DNA from 2 places in the Pseudomonas sp. AC070 genome. Region 2 is predicted to be linked to the other one. Evidence: riboswitches for the same ligand, from Rfam matches in the RefSeq annotation. Region 2 holds a riboswitch; the other holds the start of a gene.
The links. A riboswitch is a leader RNA that binds a small molecule or an ion and turns the genes downstream of it on or off. The one in region 2 is predicted to bind cobalamin.
Positions count from the first base shown of each region.

Region 1: it holds a riboswitch for cobalamin, as region 2 does, so the genes downstream of both, cobO (cob(I)yrinic acid a,c-diamide adenosyltransferase) here and ACZZ0Q_RS20285 (TonB-dependent receptor domain-containing protein) in region 2, are expected to answer to the same signal.

Region 1 is NZ_OZ409871.1:2,546,053-2,554,719, forward strand. It holds gene ACZZ0Q_RS11395 (methyl-accepting chemotaxis protein) at 1-1,599, opposite strand, end outside; gene ACZZ0Q_RS11400 (chemotaxis protein CheA) at 1,610-3,805, opposite strand; gene ACZZ0Q_RS11405 (STAS domain-containing protein) at 3,816-4,130, opposite strand; gene ACZZ0Q_RS11410 (response regulator) at 4,132-4,497, opposite strand; gene ACZZ0Q_RS11415 (methyl-accepting chemotaxis protein) at 4,531-5,553, opposite strand; cobalamin riboswitch at 5,778-6,015, shown strand; gene cobO (cob(I)yrinic acid a,c-diamide adenosyltransferase) at 6,165-6,776, shown strand; gene ACZZ0Q_RS11425 (cobyrinate a,c-diamide synthase) at 6,776-8,122, shown strand; gene bluB (5,6-dimethylbenzimidazole synthase) at 8,119-8,667, shown strand, end outside.
Region 2 is NZ_OZ409871.1:4,532,145-4,540,811, forward strand. It holds gene ACZZ0Q_RS20280 (methyl-accepting chemotaxis protein) at 699-1,397, shown strand; cobalamin riboswitch at 1,479-1,711, shown strand; gene ACZZ0Q_RS20285 (TonB-dependent receptor domain-containing protein) at 1,800-3,701, shown strand; gene ACZZ0Q_RS20290 (cobalamin-binding protein) at 3,999-4,796, opposite strand; gene ACZZ0Q_RS20295 (MFS transporter) at 4,793-5,209, opposite strand; gene ribA (GTP cyclohydrolase II) at 5,206-5,826, opposite strand; gene bla (class A beta-lactamase) at 5,951-6,820, opposite strand; gene ACZZ0Q_RS20310 (retropepsin-like aspartic protease family protein) at 6,825-7,442, opposite strand; gene ACZZ0Q_RS20315 (substrate-binding periplasmic protein) at 7,511-8,260, opposite strand; gene ACZZ0Q_RS20320 (phosphatidylglycerophosphatase A family protein) at 8,291-8,667, opposite strand, start outside.

The DNA.
Region 1 (8,667 bases), 2.0 Mb from region 2:
CTTGCGCGGCTCCTGGCGACGCAACTCGCGCACATTGCTCGGCCCGCGCGGTTGGCTCGGTTTGTGGCTGGCGGCAGCGGCGAAATTGTCGAGGCGGAAGTAGCCGATCAGTTCCTGCAACTGGCTGGCCTGGGCGTTCATTTCTTCGGCCGTGGCGGCCAACTCTTCCGAGGCCGAGGCGTTTTGCTGGGTGATCTGGTTCATCTGGCCCATGGCGATGTTGATCTGCCCGGCGCCGCTGGATTGCTCTTGCGAAGCGGCGGTGATTTCTTGCACCAGGTCGGAGGTTTTCTGAATGTTTGGCACAATTTCGTCGAGCAGTTTGCCGGCCTGTTCGGCGAGGCTGACGCTGTTGCTCGCCACGCCGCCAATTTCCTGCGCGGCCACCTGGCTGCGTTCAGCCAGTTTGCGCACTTCGGCAGCGACCACGGCGAAGCCTTTGCCATGGTCGCCGGCACGGGCGGCTTCAATGGCGGCGTTCAGGGCGAGCAGATTGGTCTGGTAGGCGATGTCATCGATGATGCCGATTTTGGCCGCGATTTGTTTCATCGCCTGCACCATTTCGCGCACGGCCTGGCCGCCTTGAACGGCGTCGCTAGCGGCTTTGCCGGCGATGCCATCGGTGATTTGCGCGCTTTCGGTGTTCTGCGCAATCGAGGCCGACATCTGTTCAACCGACGCAGTGGTTTCTTCGACGCTGGCGGCTTGTTCGGTGGCGGCCTGGCTCAGCGACATGGAGGTGGCGCTGACCTCCTCGGAGGCCGAGGACAACGAATCGGCGGCGCTGCGCACATCGCCCATCACCGAGCGCAGGCGTTCGGTCATGTGTTGCATGGAGGCGAGCAACTTGCCGGTTTCGTCTTTGCTGTCCGAGGTGATGCTCACGCTGAGGTCGCCCTCGGCCAGGCTGTTGGCCACGTCTACCGCACGGTTGAGTGGGCGGGTGATGCTGCGGGTGACCAGAATGCCAATGGCGAAGCCCAGGCCGGCGGCGATCAGAATCAGCACGATCATTTGCGTACGAGAGCCCTCGTAAATCGTGGTGATGGTGTCGTTGGCTTCCCCGGCGCGGTTTTTTTTCTGCTCAACCAACGCGGCAATCGTTTCGTCGGCGGCGTTGCTCTGGGCACGCAGCTCGGGCAGCAAGGCGATCACGTCGTTTGCCTCGGCGAAGCGGCCGCTGGCTTTGTTGATGTCGAGAATACGCAGCGCAGTTTGCTCGTAGGCGTTCAGCTCTTTGGTCAGGGTGGCCAACTGCGCCAACGACTCGGGGCTGCTGAAGCTGGGGCGCGCCTTGTCGAGGTTTTCGTGCATGGCTTTAAGCGCCTCGTGCACCTGGGCAATGGTGCGCTCGCGCTCTTCGGCGTTGGTGCTGAGCAAGCTGCTGCGCAGGTGACGGCCCACGTAGGCGAGGTTGAGGTTGGCCGTTTGCATATAGCTCAGGCCGATCATTTCGCGCTGGTACATCTGGTCGGACAGGTCGTTGACCTTGCCCAAATTAACAATGCCAAGGGCGCCCACCACGGCGGTGAGAATCACCACCAGGGTGAAGCCGGCGATCAGGCGAATGCCGATCTTCAAGTTACGGATAGCGTGCATAAAAGGTCTCCTAGGAGCCGGTGAGGTCCGGTCGCGGTTGGTTAGCGCGCGAGTCGGCCTCGACGCTGTGTTGCAGGGTGTTGAACAGACTGGCGATATCCAGGATCAAGGCGATTTGCCCGGAGCCGAGAATGGTGGAGCCGCTGATGCCTTGCAGGTGTTGGAACAGCAGGCCCAGCGGCTTGATAACGGTTTGCAGCTCGCCGTGCAGGTGGTCGACGATCAACCCGGCCTGCTGGCGGCCAAAATTGACCACCACAATGTTGCGGCGGTTGGTGTGGCTGGCGGGCAAGCCAAAGTGCGCGGCGAGGTCGATGCACGGCAGCGGTTTGCCGCGCAGCTCGATGTAGCCATAGGTGCAGCGCGCCAATTGGGTGGCGTCCAGCTCGATGCATTCGGTGACCAAATCCAGCGGCACCACCAAGTGTTCATCGCCCAGGCTGACCAAAAAGCCATCGATGATTGCCAGGGTCAGCGGCAGGCGAATGCGGAAGGTGGTGCCTTGGCCGAGCACCGAATCGATGTCGATGCTGCCGCGCAGGGCATCGATGGCGCTGCGCACCACGTCCATGCCAACACCACGGCCGGAGAGGTCGGACACCGCGTCGGCGGTGGAGAAACCGGCGGCGAAAATCAGCCGTTGAATATCGTGTTCCGAGAGGTTGGCTTGGGCGTCGATCAAGCCCCGGGCGATGGCTTTTTCGCGGATGCGTGCGGTGTTCAGGCCGTGGCCGTCGTCGCTCACTTCAATCACGATCATGCCCGACTCGTGGTAGGCATTCAGGCGCAGCAAGCCCTGCGCCGATTTGCCGGCCGCCGCGCGTTGTTCGGCGTTTTCGATGCCGTGGTCGATGGCGTTGCGCACCAGGTGGGTGAGCGGGTCGGCCAGTTGGTCGATCACCGATTTATCCAGCTCGGTGTCGGCGCCGCGAATGTCCAGGCGGATGTCTTTGCCCAGTTGCTGGCTGACGTCGCGCACCACGCGGTGGAAGCGGTTGAAGGTGTCGCCAATTTCGATCATGCGCATTTTCAGCGCCGCTTCACGAATTTGCTCGACGTGATGATTCACCGTTTGCGCGCTTTCAATGCATTGGGCGTTGCCGTGCTTTTGCGCGTGCAACTGCGCGCCGGCCGCGCTGATCACCAGTTCGCCGACCAGGTTGATCAGCTCGTCGAGTTTGTGCGCGGCCACGCGAATCGGGCTGTCGTTCACACGTTTATCGCGGGAGGCTTTTTGTTTGGCCAGCGCTGCGTCTACGGCTTTCGGTGCGACCATGCCCTGGCTCACCAGCACTTCGCCAAGCGCGGGTTTTTCATCGGTGGCGCTGGCTTGCAGGTGCAGCCCGGTTTGCAGTTCGTGTTCGGTGAGCAGGCCGGCGGTGACCAGAATCTGGCCAATGCGCGCATCGCTTTCGGGCAACTGCTGAATAAGCTTGAGGTAGTCATCCAGCACGCTGTCGGGCGGCAAGATGTGCAAGGTGCAGAAGTCGCGGATGAACTCGAACACCTCTTCAATTTCGGTTTTGCTGGCCTCGCTTTGCAGGTCAATTTCCAAACCCAGGTAGCAGCTTTCCGGGTCCAGATCGGCAAGGGCTGGCAGCGTGTCGTCGATCAACGCCAGGTGGTTGATATCGCCCAGGCGCGCCAGGTAACGCACAAATGACGCCGGGTCGAAACCGTTGCGCAGCAGGTCGGCGTGAAAGCGCAGGGAAATGTGCCAGGCCGCCGATTTACCCAGCGAGGCCACGACCGGCGCCGCGCTGGCAGGTTCATGGGCAGCCGTTACTGGCATGGCGCCCGGCACGGCCTGCGCATGTTCAGCCAAGGTGGCCAGCAGTTGCGCCTGATGCTCTTCATCCACCGGCAGCTCGCCGCTGTGCGGATCGATCAAGGCGACCATGGAAGCGATTTCATCCAGGCAGCGCAGCAGCACGGAAATCAGCGCCGGGGTCAGGGTGCCGGCGCCGTCGCGCACGGCCATCAGCAGGTTTTCCAGGTGATGGGTAAAGCCCACCAACGGCGTCAGCGAGAACAAACCCGCCGAACCTTTGATGGTGTGCATGGCGCGGAACAGGCCGCTCAGGGCCTCTTCGTCAGTGGGCGACTGGTCCAGTTGCAGCAGGTATTCCTCGGCCTGCTTGGTCAGCTCGCTCGCTTCTTCGATAAAGCCCAGCAGCAGTTGCGTCCACTGTTCGCCGTTCAGCATGGGGTGGCCCTCAGGCCTGGGCTGCCGACAACGGCAGCAAATGAGAGAGGCGCAACAGGGCGAGCAGCTCGAGTACGGCGGCGGCCGGGTTGCAGGTTTCCAACACGATGCCCAGCTGTTGCAGCGACTTGTGCAAGGCCAGCAACAGCTGCACGCCGGCGGTGTCGAGTTCTTCCACCTCGCTCAGGTCCAGGCGCCAGGCCGGCACGTGCGTGTCGCTGTTGAGCACGGCGGCGAGCTCGGTGTGGGCCTGACTCACTTCATAAATGGTCAGGCTGCCGGCAATGGCCAACTGGCCGGGGGCAGGGTGGCTGAGCTGAAACATGTCAGCTGGCCAACTTGTCGACGGCCGACAACAACTGCGCCGGCTGGAACGGTTTGACGATCCAGGCGCGCGCACCCGCTGCCTGGCCTTCGGCCTTTTTGTTTTGCTCGCTTTCGGTGGTCAGCATGACGATGGGGGTGAACTTGTATTCCGGCCGCGCCTTGAGTGCCTTGACCAGGCCGATGCCGTCGAGATTGGGCATGTTCACGTCGCTGATGATCAGGTTGACCTTTTGCCCGGTCAGCTTGGCCAGCGCATCGCGGCCGTCGACGGCCTCAATCACTTGGTGGCCGGCGCCGGTGAGGGTCATTTTCACCAGTTGGCGCATGGACGATGAGTCATCGACGATCAAAATGGTTTTGGCCATGGGGCAGGGCTCCGTCAGGGCAAGGAAAAGGCGTTAGAAAAAGGTGATGTCGTCTTGCGCAGCGCGGCTTTTGCCGGCTGCACGGCGGCCGCCGCGTTCTTCGTCGGTGGTGAATTGGCTGCGCAGTTCACGCAGCCAGCGCTGCGGGTCGCTGATGATCGGGTCCTGGTTTTGCAGCGCGCTTTGCAAGCGCTGCATGTCGCTTTGCAAGTGGTCGAGCATCTGGTCGGAGCGGTCCTGAAACTGCAGGCTGACGACGATTTCCTGAATGTCGCCCTGGGTGACGCGGGTGTCCTGTTGCAGTTCGAGCGAGCTGTGGGTCAGCTCGTCGAGGTTGGCCGACAGGCCCTGCATGATTTCGCCGGCCACCTGATCGAGGTAACGCAGGTTGCTTTCTTCGCTGGTCGACAGCTGATCGGCCGCGCCAACGGTGGACTGGATGGCTTTGTTGATTTCGCCGACTTTCTCGACCATGCGCTGGCCGGTTTCGGCCGACAGGCTGGACAGCTTGCGCACCTCATCGGCCACTACCGAGAAGCCGCGGCCGTACTCGCCGGCACGCGCCGCTTCGATGGCGGCGTTAAGGGCGAGCAGGTTGGTTTGGCTGGCGATGTCCTGCACGTGCTTGGACATGCTCTGCAATTCGCTGGCGTAGCTGTTCAGGTGGCCGACGGTGGCGAGCAGTTGCTTGCGGTTGTCGCTGGCGGCGTGAAAGGCGCTGGTCACTTCGTCGAGGCGCGCGTTGGCGGTGCGCAGGCTGTCGCCGATGCCGTTGTTGCCGAGCACGCTTTCGGAGCGGTTGAGGGTTTGTTGCAGGCGGTCGACCAGGCTGGCGAAGCGGTCGAAGAGGGCGCTGACGTTACTGCCCAGCAGTTGGCGCACCTGGCCAAGGTTGTCGTTCCAGGTGGGCAACAGCGCAGTGAGCAGCGGTTGGTTGTCCAGGGTCGGCGCGGTTTCTTCAACGTAAACCGGCTCGGCCACGGGCGCCTTGCTCGGCCTAACAAACACGCCGGCCAATGCAGTAACGGCAAGACCGGCACCGGCCAACCACGGCATGGACACGCCCAGGCCAACAAGGCTGATGACAACTCCAAGGTACAGCGCGCTATAGGCCAACACGGCAAATTCCCGACCAGGTTCAAGGTGGGCGAACTATAGGCAGCCGCGCATAACCGAAAAATCGGGGCACCCCCTACACGCTTTGTAGGGGTTTCCCCTATACAGAAGTGCGCCGAGTTGGCGCCCCCCGCCGAATTGACGCTCAACCTGCAACCCTCTAACCTGCCACCCTCGCTTCAGGTGCCGCCATTTGGCGGTGAAACAGGGAAGTCGGTCCCGCTTGTTTTGCACGTGTTGCGCGTACAAAAGAAACGGCACAAGCCGACGCTGCCCCCGCAACGGTAATTGAGCTGAACACCGCACTAGCCACTGTGTTGAACACGGGAAGGCGCGCTGTTCTGTTGGCCATCACTGGCCGCGCTCATTAGCCCGGAGACCGGCCTGTCGCAGTACCACGGCATTGCGGAGGGCTTTGTCTGGCGTCGGGTGATTGCCTGCAATCCCTGCGTCTGCCGTTCTCCGCTAGCCTCAACCACGCCAATGAAAAACCACTGCCGCGCGCTGGGTTTCATGGCCTGGACAATTGATGTTGAAGAGCTGAGACCGCAATGAGCGAATCCGCAGAACGCGACGCCCGCCACAAGGCGCGCATGGCCCGCAAAAAAGCCCTTATCGACGAGAAAATCGCCCAGGCGCAGAACGAATACGGCCTGCTGCTGGTGCACACCGGCAATGGCAAAGGCAAAAGCAGTTCGGCCTTTGGCATGGTGGCGCGGGCCTTGGGCCATGGCATGAAAGTGGGCGTGGTGCAGTTCATTAAAGGCGCGGCCAGTACCGGCGAAGAACGTTTCTTCCGCCGCTTCCCCGAAGAAGTCAGCTACCACGTGATGGGCGAGGGCTACACCTGGGACACCCAGGACCGCCAGCGCGACATCGACAAAGCAGTCGCTGCCTGGGCCGTGGCCAAAGACATGCTCAACGACCCGGCCATCGGCCTGGTGGTGCTGGATGAGCTGAATATCGCCCTGAAACACAACTACCTCGACCTCGACACCGTGCTCGCCGATATCGGCGGCCGCCCGGAATTTCAGCACGTGGTCGCCACCGGCCGTGGCGCGCCGCCTGCGCTCATTGAAGCGGCCGACACCGTGACCGAAATGGCAATGGTCAAGCACGCGTTCAAATCCGGCGTCAAAGCCCAGGCCGGGGTGGAGTTCTGATGCAGAGCCACGCATGCCCGGCGCTGTTGATCGCCGCACCGGCGTCCGGCCAGGGCAAAACCACCGTCACCGCCGCCCTGGCGCGCTTGCACACACGCCAAGGCAAACGGGTGCGGGTATTCAAATGCGGGCCGGATTTTCTCGACCCCATGATTCTCGCCCGCGCCAGCGGTGCGCCGGTGTACCAGCTGGATTTGTGGATGGTCGGCGAAGCGGAAAGCCGCCGCCTGCTCTGGGAAGCCGCCGCCGAGGCTGATCTGATTCTGATTGAAGGCGTCATGGGCCTGTTCGACGGCACGCCATCGGCGGCCGACCTGGCCCGTCACTTCGGCGTGCCGGTGCTGGCCCTGATTGACGGTTCCGGCATGGCGCAAACCTTCGGCGCCATGGCTCACGGCATGGCCACGTACCAGGCCGACCTGCCGTTCTCCGGCGTGCTCGCCAACCGCACCGGCAGCGCCCGCCACGGTGAAATTCTGCGCGACTGCCTGCCGCCTGCCATCAAGTGGTACGGCGCCTTGCCGCGCAGCGCCGCGATTGAACTGCCGAGCCGGCACCTGGGCCTGGTGCAAGCCGAAGAGCTGGAAGACTTGGACGCCCGTCTGGACGCCGCCGCCGACGCCCTGGCCGCCAGCGCCGACACCACGCTGCCGGCGCCGGTGCACTTCGCGCCGCCGCCCACGGCGCGGCATATTGCGCCGTTGCTCAACGGCGTGCGCATCGGCGTGGCGCGCGACACCTCGTTCGCCTTCCTCTACCAAGCCAACCTCGACCTGCTGCGCGAGCTGGGTGCCGAGCTGATCGAATTCTCGCCGTTGCGCGACAGCGCGTTGCCCGAGGTCGATAGCCTGTATTTGCCCGGTGGTTATCCGGAATTGCACCTGCAACCGCTGCAAGCCAACCAGGCCATGCGCGCCGCCATTCATGCCCACCACGCTGCCGGCAAACCGCTGCACGCCGAATGCGGCGGCATGTTGTATCTGCTTGACGCGCTGACCGACAAAGACGGCGCCAGCGGCGAACTGTTGGGCCTGTTGCCTGGCAATGCTCAGATGCATAAAAAGCTCAAAGCGCTGGCCTTGCAGGAAATCGAACTGCCCGAAGGCCGCGTGCGCGGCCATACCTATCACTACTCCGAACTGCACTGCGCCCTGGAGCCGCTGGCCCGTGGCGTGTGCCCGACCTACAAACGCACCAGCGAGGCGGTGTACCGCATCGGCCGGCTGACGGCTTCGTACATTCACTTGTATATGCCGTCCAACCCGGCCGCCGCGGCGGCACTGTTTCTGCCCGGCGCGGCGCCTGCTATCGCCCACGTTCAGCAGAGCGACGAGCAACTGGCATGACGGACCACGCCTACAGCGCCGCTGAGCGCGCGGCCGTGTACCGCGCCATTGCCGAGCGCCGCGACATGCGCCACTTCAGCAGCGGCGAAGTGGCGCCCGAGGTGCTGGCGCGCTTGCTCGAAGCGGCGCACCACGCCCCGAGCGTCGGCCTGATGCAGCCGTGGCGGTTTATCCGCATTACCCGTTCCGAGCTGCGCCATGCCATTCATGCGCTGGTGGAAGAAGAGCGGGTGCGCACTGCCGAGGCGCTGGAACAGCGCGCCGATGAATTTATGCGCCTGAAAGTCGAGGGCATTCGCGACTGCGCCGAGCTGCTGGTGGTCGCCCTCGGCGATGGCCGTGAGGCCCATGTATTTGGCCGGCGCACATTGCCAGAAATGGACCTGGCCTCGGTGTCCTGCGCGATCCAGAATTTCTGGCTGGCAGCGCGCGCTGAAGGGCTGGGCGTGGGCTGGGTGTCGATGTTCGAGCCGCAAGCGTTGGCCGAATTACTGCACCTGCCTGCTGGCGCCAAGCCGGTTGCCGTGCTGTGCGTGGGCCCGGTG
Region 2 (8,667 bases):
TGCGCTTTACCGACCCCGCCACCCAGGAGTTGCACCCCGGCGTACGCGAAACCATGCGCTGCGGCAGCAACCTGTTCGTCCTCTATCCCGGCTACCCGGACTACCGCCGCGTGCCGGTAGTCGGCGCCGGTCTGACCCTCAACCTGCCGGGCTCGCCCGATACGTGGGGGATGATGTGCGAGGGCGACTTGGAAGAGGTGTATCGCCCGCGCAGCCTGAGTTACACCTTGCTCAAAGCGCTGCTGCTGAATGTCGGGGTCGCCGCCGCGTTGCTGTACGGCGCCCACGCCGGCCTGGGCTGGCAAGGTGAACATTTGCCTTGGGCGCTGTTTGGCGTGAGCGCGCTGGTGTTGTTCAATTTCTGGTACTTCAGCCTGCGTCCGCGCAGCCAGAAATTGCAGGCGCTGTGCGACTTCTTTCTGGACACCGCCGAGTGTGGCGCGCCGCTGAGCAACCGCTTCAGCGCAAACCAGTTGCAAGCCGATGAAACCGGCTCGCTGGCGGGCTGGGTCAATAGCTTCGTCGACAAAATGGACGACACCATGCAGAGCATCGTTTCTGCCGGTAGCGCGTTGCACCACACCAGCGCCGCGCTCAACCAGACCTCCAGCACCGTCAGCCTGTGCGCGAACCAGCAGAACAGCGCCGCCCAAGCGACCGCCGAAGCTACCCAAGGGGTTAGTCACAGCATCAGCGCCATGACTGAGCACATCCTGGGCAGCGAACATGCTTCGCAACAAGCGCTGCAACTGGCCAAGGAAGGCGCCAGCGTGGTGCAGCAAACCACCGAACAAATCAGCCGCCTGGCCAGCCTGGTCAGCGATGCCACCCGCACCATCGAAGGCCTGAGCCAACACACGGTGGCGGTGCAGAGCATCAGCGAAACCATTCGCGGCATCGCCGAGCAGACCAACCTGCTGGCGCTCAACGCCGCCATTGAAGCCGCGCGGGCCGGCGAGTCGGGACGTGGCTTTGCCGTGGTCGCCGAGGAAGTGCGCAACCTCGCCCAGCGCACCGCCGAGGCCACGCACGCCATCGCCCAGAGCCTGCACAGCATGCGTCAGCAAGCCGTGCAGGCCGTCGGCTCGATGCAGCAATGCCAAACCAGCGTTGGCACCAGCGTTGACCAAGCCACGCAGGCGAACCATGCGTTGCAGCGCATTCACCAGGAAGTAGCCGGCATGCAGACGCAGATCGGCGAAATCAGCCGCGCCATGCAATCGCAGCGCGACCAGGCGCAAGCCGCCAATCTGCAAGCGCAAACCATCAGCTCGGGCGCCGGCCAAAGCGCCGAGGCCGCGAACCAAACCCAGCTCGCCGCCCGTGCTCTGGAGCGGTTGGTGCTCGACCTGCACAAAGCCGCCAGCCGGCTTGGCCAGGCAGAGCCGAGCGCATAACCGGTACGTCGCAAGCAAGACTGAAGCCTCTCCCACCGATCCCCCGCCGCTTGACCCACCCCGCCGCCACCGCTACGGTGCGCGGCGTTTGTCCACGCAGGTGCGTCCGGCTCACACGAGCCCGGCGTTAAACGGGAAGCCGGTGCGCTCCATAGGAGCCATCCCGGCGCTGCCCCCGCAACGGTAATCGACCGCAGCCACGCTGCATGCCCGATCGACACACCACTGGGTTTGTACCTGGGAAGGTGATCGCGGCAGGAAAGGATGCCCTTTCAGTCGAGAGCCCGGAGACCGGCCTGCATGGAATCGACTGGTGTTGCGGAGGGCAGCACCATCAAGCGCAGGCGCCTTCACGCGCCACGCTTGCCATGCCCTCCTCAAAAATCTTTTGAGGAATACTCCATGAAGTACCGACATCTCGCCCTGCCCGCGTTGCTGCTGCCCGTTGTAGTGCAGGCGCAAAGCAACGACCAGGCGCTGAAGCTGCAAGATACCGTCATCACCTCCGGCCGCAGCGCCGAGCCGTTAGACCAGGCCACCGCGGCGGCCACGGTGTTCACCCGCACCGATATCGAACGCTTGCAGCCCCGCTCCATTACCGACCTGCTCACCCGCGTGCCCGGCATGCAGCTGGTGCAAAACGGCGGGCGCGGCAGCAACACCTCACTGTTTATTCGCGGCAGCAGCAACACTCAAAGCCTGATTCTGGTGGACGGCCAACGCATCGGTTCGGCCTCCGATGGCGGCGCCAGTTTGCAGTTTCTAAGCCTTGAACAAATCGAACGCATCGAGGTGGTGCGCGGCTCGCGCTCGGCCTTGTATGGCAGCGATGCCATTGGCGGCGTGGTGCAGATTTTTACCCGTCGTGGCGACAGCGGCCTGCAACCGCGCCTGGCCGTCAGCGCTGGAAGTCAGCAAAGCTGGCAGCGCAGCCTGGGCCTCAGTGGCGGCGATGAACAGACGCGTTTCAGCCTCAACGGCAGCCTCGACGAAACGGTCGGCAGCGACCGCACCGGCCAGTCGTACGATGCCGACAGCGACCACGACGCCTACCGCAACAAAGCCCTGAGCTTCAACCTTAGTCACCAATTCAACGAGCGCGTCGAAGGCGGCGTCAGCCTGCTCGACCAGCGCGGCCGCAACGAGTACGACAACCCCTTCGGCCGCTTCGACATGAGCACCTTTCTCAGCTATCCACAGCAGCCCTACACCGACTTCACCCTCAGCAGCGGCAGCGGTTTTGTCGACGCGCAGTTCAATGACCTCTGGAGCAGCCGCTGGGAAGCCGGCCACAGCGAAAGCCGGCAGAAAAGCCAGGACAAACTCAGCGACGAAGTCAGCGTGTTCAACACCTACCGCGATTCGGTTTCGTGGCTGAACACCCTGCAACTGGGCGATCAAAACACTGTGCTCGCCGGGGTGGATTTTTATCAGGACGAGTTGCACAGCAGCACCGAATACAACCAGCAAACCCGCTGGAACCAGGCGGCGTTCGTACAGCATCGCTTTCAAGGCAACGGGTTCGCCACCGAGCTGGGCGTGCGCCACGACAAGAATGAACAGTTCGGCAGCGAGAACACCTGGAACGGCGCGCTGACCGTGCCGGTGGGCGACAGCACCTCGGTGATCGCCTCGTACAGCGAAGGCTTTCGCGCGCCGACTTACAACGAGCTGTACTGGCCGGATGACGGCAACGGCTATGTCGGCAATCCGGGCCTGTCACCCGAGCACTCGAAAACCTACGAACTGCAACTGCGCGGCGAGCACCTGGCCACGCGCTGGAGCCTGGCCGCTTACCGTAACGACGTGCGTGACCTGATCAGCACCGAGCTCTGCGACCCGGCGACGTTTTTGTACTGCGCGGTGAACCTCAACACCGCGCGCTTACAAGGCGTGGAGTTGACGCTGGAGCGAGACGTGGTCGGCTGGCAAGCCTCCGCCAACGCCACCTGGCTCGACGCCCGCGACCGCGAAACCGGCCACGCCCTGCCGCGCCGGGCCAAACGCACGCTGAACCTGGACCTCGACCGCCGCTTCGGCGCGCTGAGCGTGGGCGCCAATTGGCAAGCCGTGAGCGGCAGCTACGACGATGTGGGTAATACGCGGGAATTGCCCGGATACGGGCTGCTGGGACTGCGCAGCAGTTGGCAGGCGACCGGCGAGCTGGCGCTGAATTTCAGTGTCGATAACGTGCTGGATAACGACTACAGCCGGGCGCTGTACAACCATGACGGCGAATACCACGGGTATCGCGAGGATGGGCGTACGGCGACAGTTGGGTTTGTGTGGACGCCGGCGATTTAGGTGGTTGCAGGAATCGCGGCTGAAGCCGCTCCCACAGTTTTATAAACCGCGCGCGCGTCCCCTGTGGGAGCGGCTTTAGCCGCGATGCTTTTTTGCATAAGCGGCCAAAGAGTTGCGTAAAGACCACAATTCTGGATCCCCGCATGCGCGAGGATGACGGGGGAAATGACATAAACCTTCGTCATCCTCGCGCAGGCGGCGGTCCGACGATTCGGGATCCAGAATTTCGAGCCGAGCGCGTTATAAAATCGGTTGCTGTAAGAGCGGCTGGGCAGCATTTCCGCTCAGCCACAACGCTCAACGCATCCCCGCCAACGCCTCACAAAGCCGCTCAGTCGCCACAAGCATCTGCAAACTCGGCCGTTCAATGCCTTTATCGGGCAGCACCAGCAACTGCTGACGCTGCACCGCCTTGAGCTGTGGCCAGCGCGCCCAGCTTTCTAATTGCGCCTGATCGCCGCCGACAATCACATGGGGATCACGCTGCAGCACCGCTTCGACGCTCACCTGCGGCGCTGGCAGCGCCACGTCGGCAAATACGTTTTTCGCCCCGCATACGCCCAGCGCATCACTGATGATCTGCGCCCCCACCGTGTACAGCGGCGAATTCCACACCTGATAGAACACCGGCAGCGGCTCACCACGCCGGTAGCGCTGTTGCAGCGATGCCAGGCGCTGGCGAAATGCATCGGCGCGCTCGCGGCCGTTTTCAGCGAGCCCTACCCGCTCGCCAATCGCCTGAAACTGCTCGGCCAGTTGCGACAAGGTGTGGGGCTGGGCCTCGAACAGCGGAATGCCGAAGCCGATCAGTTGTTGGCGTTGCGCGGCGCTGATGCTGTCGGGCCAGAGCAGTAGCAAGTCAGGCTTCAGCGTCAGCAGCCTTTCCATTTCCAGTTGGCCGTAGCGGCCCACCGAGGGCAGCGCGGCCAGAGCCGCCGGGCGTTCACCACCGTCGAGTACGCCAACCAGCAAATCGGCGGCATCCAGTTCGAGCATGATTTCGCTAAGCGATGGCGCCAGGCTCACCACCCGCGGTTGCGCCGCTGCCGACCAGGTCAGCGCGCACAGCAGGCAGGCGAGCAGGAGGCGCATCAGCTGAGTTGGCGAGGGATACGGTAGAGCGCCAGCAGTACCACGCTGGCCAGCGCGAGAAGGATCAGCGGAATGGCTTCCAGGCCGGTAAACACGGCGATGGCGGCAATCCAGGCGGGCAGGCCTGCGCCGAGAAAGGCCAGACGACGGCGAGCGGCGAGGTCCAGCCAGGCGGCGGGTTCTTGCGGGGTGTCGAGGGCTTGTTCGGTGGCGATCAGGCCGCGTTTGTAGGCGCTGAATAACGGCAGGCTGACGAACAGGGAAGCCAGGCCACCGATAAACAGCGGCATGGCCAGCACCGACACGGTTTTATCGGCGCCGAACAGCAGGTTGACGATAAACACCGGCGCCAAGGTGAGCGCCAGTTGCCGCCACCACAGCAGGTCGAGCCGCTTGCGCACCTCGTTGCGGGTCACAGGCTTTCCTCGGCCTCGCCTTGGTGTTGGTTGCCCAACAGGTGCCCCAGTTTGCCGGCCTTGGTCGCGAGGTAGTACTTGTTGTGCGGGTTGTGTTCGATTTGCAGCGGTTTGCGCTCAGCCACCGGGATGCCCATGTCGGCCAGCGCTTTGAGTTTGCGCGGGTTGTTGGTCATCAGTTTCAGCGAGGTGATGCCTAAGTGATTGAGCATCGGCAGGCAAATCGAATAGTCGCGCTGGTCAGCGCCAAAACCCAGACGCTCGTTGGCTTCGACGGTATCTGCGCCGCCATCTTGCAATTCGTAGGCGCGGATTTTGTTCATCAGGCCAATGCCACGGCCTTCCTGGCGTAGGTACAGGAGCACGCCACGGCCTTCTTTGGCGATGGCGGCCAATGCCGCTTCCAGTTGAAAACCGCAGTCGCAGCGCAGGCTGAACAGGGCATCACCGGTCAAGCATTCGGAGTGCAGACGGCCCAGCACGGGCGCGCCGTCAGCGACATCGCCGAGGGTCAGCGCGACGTGTTCACGGCCGGTGCCTTCTTCAAGAAAGCCATGCATGGTGAAGACAGCAAATGGCGTGGGCAGTTGGGAGGCGGCGACGAAGACGACAGACACCGTATGCTCCTAATAAGGAAATGGCGGAAATTTCGCACGGGGGCGGCATTGTAGCAGCAGGCTTTGCGCGTCGGTCAGCCTGAATTGCTGGCTATAAAGATCAAAGTGGTTGATCGATATAGCCTCATTGCAACCAATCGACCACCACGCGCGTGGCCGCCGCCAGCGTTTCGTTACGCGGGCTTGCGTCCTTGGTGTTTTGCGTCAGGTACAGCGTCAGCACAACCGGTGCTTTGCCGGGTGGCCACAGCACAGCCACATCGTTGGTGGTGCCGTAGTCGCCGGTGCCGGTTTTATCGCCAACCTGCCAATTCGCCGGTACGCCAGCGCGGATACGCGTGGCCCCCGTGGTGTTGCCCCGCAGCCAGGTTTGCAGTTGCTGGCGCTGCGAATCCGGCAAGGCGTCACCGACCACCAGACGTTGCAGGCTGTGGGCCATGGCCAGCGGCGTAGTGGTGTCGCGCAGATCGCCGGGAATGGCGCTGTTCAATTCGGTTTCCCAGCGTTCCAGGCGGAAGTGGTGATCGCCAATGGAGCGAGCAAAGGTGGTCAGCCCTTCCGGGCCGTCGAGCAATTTCATCAGCAGGTTGGCGGCGCTGTTGTCGCTGTACTGCACGGTAGCGGCGCACAGTTCGGCGACGGTCATGCCGTCTTGCACGTGCTTTTCGCTGACCGGCGAGTACGAGACCAAGTCGCTTTTGCGGTAGGTGATTCGCTGGTCCAACAGCCCTGGCGTTAACACGCTGCGCTGCAAAATGGCGCCCGCGAGCATGGCCTTGAAGGTGCTGCACAAGGGGAATAGTTCGTCGCCCCGGTAACTGAGCACCTCGCCGTTGCCGGTGTTCAGCGCCACCACACCCAGGCGGCCAGCGAAGGTGGTTTCCAGCTGTTTGAGGCGTTGCACCGCATCGCTCGACTCAGCGGCCCAGGCGGGCAATAGCGGCAATGCAGCGGCGGCGAGGAGAAAAGTGCGGCGTTTCAAGAGAAGCGTCATAGGCCTAGTTTTTCGATTCCAGAATCAACACGCCCTGCTCTTCGCGCCAGCGCACGCGGTTGAGAAAGCTCATACCGAGCAGCGCTTCGGTGGGGGCTGGGCCGTCCAGTACGGTGGCTTCGACGCCGAGCAATTCCAGGGCGCCGACTTTCACTCGGTCCAGCGAAACGCGCCAGGCGTTGGCGGTGCCGCTGGCGGTGCTGACAACTGTGGGCTTGCCTACGGCGCGGTAGTCGATGCCCAACTGCCGCGCTTGCGAGTCGTTCATGGCAACGGTAGTAGCGCCGGTGTCGACCAGAAACTGCACGGGCTGGCCGTTGGCCGAACCGGCGATCCAGTAATGCCCGCCGAGCCCTTTGGCGATGCTCACCTGGGTTTTGATGGGAATGGCAAAGCCCTGGCTGTATTCGCGTTCCAGCGGATACAGGCGTTCCACGCCATCCACGCGCAGGACCGCGCCTTTGCCGTCCGCGCTGACCACCACCACGCCGCCGGGGCCGGTTTTGCCGACCTTCACCAGCTTGCGCTCGCCATCGACGTTAATCACCGCCGCGCCCGGAAACAGGCCGACCACCATGACCTGTTCGGCCGCCATGGCCACGCCGAATGAAAGCAGGCTCATCAGCCCGGCAGCCAGCGCGTACTTCCTGTGCTTTGTCATAGCGTCGATGCCTGTTGCGTGGTGGTTATTCAAAAGGGATAGGGTTGCTGCCAGCGCTCGAAAATCGGCCGCAGGCTGCCGTCTCTCACCAGCAACTCCATGCGCGCGTCGTATACCTGGGCCAGCGCGTGACCATCGGCGGTGTCGGCAAAGCCCAGGTACAGCGGCAATTGCGTCAGCTCGGTTGCGCGAAAGCGTGTGGCGTCGTCGGCCTCGTTGAGCACTTCTTGCACTTCGGTGCGGGCGTCGAGGTAGAAGTCGATGTGCTTGAGTTCCAGCATCGAGAGGATACCGTCGCGCCGATAAACTTCTTGGTAGTGGTTCAAATGCGGCAGATATTTTTCGTAGGCATAACCGCGCACCCAGGCCAGGCGAAAGGTGCCGACGTTTTGCAGGTTGATGGCAGGCGCATCGGCCAGGCCCAGGGCGCTGATGCGGTCGGCATCGTAGTGCCAGCGGGGGTAAAACACGCCGTCCTGGATCTCGCTCATGTACGAGCCCACGAACGCGTCGGCGCCGCCGCGCTGCACCAGGCCGACCGAGCGGGTATAGGGAACGCTGTGAATGTTCAGGCGAATGCCGGCGGGCTCGAATACGGCGCGAAGAATGTCCCAGGCCATGCCGCTGCCATCGGCGTTGGTGTGGTCAACCCACACCTCACTGGCCAGGCGGATTTGCGTGGGCGTGGCGGCTTGCGCCATCGGTCCGCCAGCCGCCACAAGCAGCGCCACCGCCAGCAGCCGAGCGAACCACTTGCCTGATAACCACTTGCCACGCATAGCTCGTTCCCTTAAACGCCGCCGTGCCACTTAGCTTGCCACTGAGTGCACCCAGTATTGGGCCCAACCCCACACCACCAGCTGCATGGCCAGCCAGGCGAATACGCCGGCCAGCAGGTCGTCGAGCATGATGCCGACGCCGCCGTGCACATGCCGGTCGATCCAGCGGATCGGCCACGGCTTGAGGATGTCGAAAATACGGAACATGACAAAGCCTAGCAGCAACCAGCCCCAGCCTTCCGGCACCAGCCAGAGGGTGATCCACATGCCGACCATTTCGTCCCAGACGATGCCTTCGTGGTCATGCACACGCAAATCATCGGCCACTTTGCCGCACAGCCAGAAGCCGAACAGCATGGTCACGCCGAGCATCAGCCAATAGCCCCAGTCGGGCAGCATTTGCCACA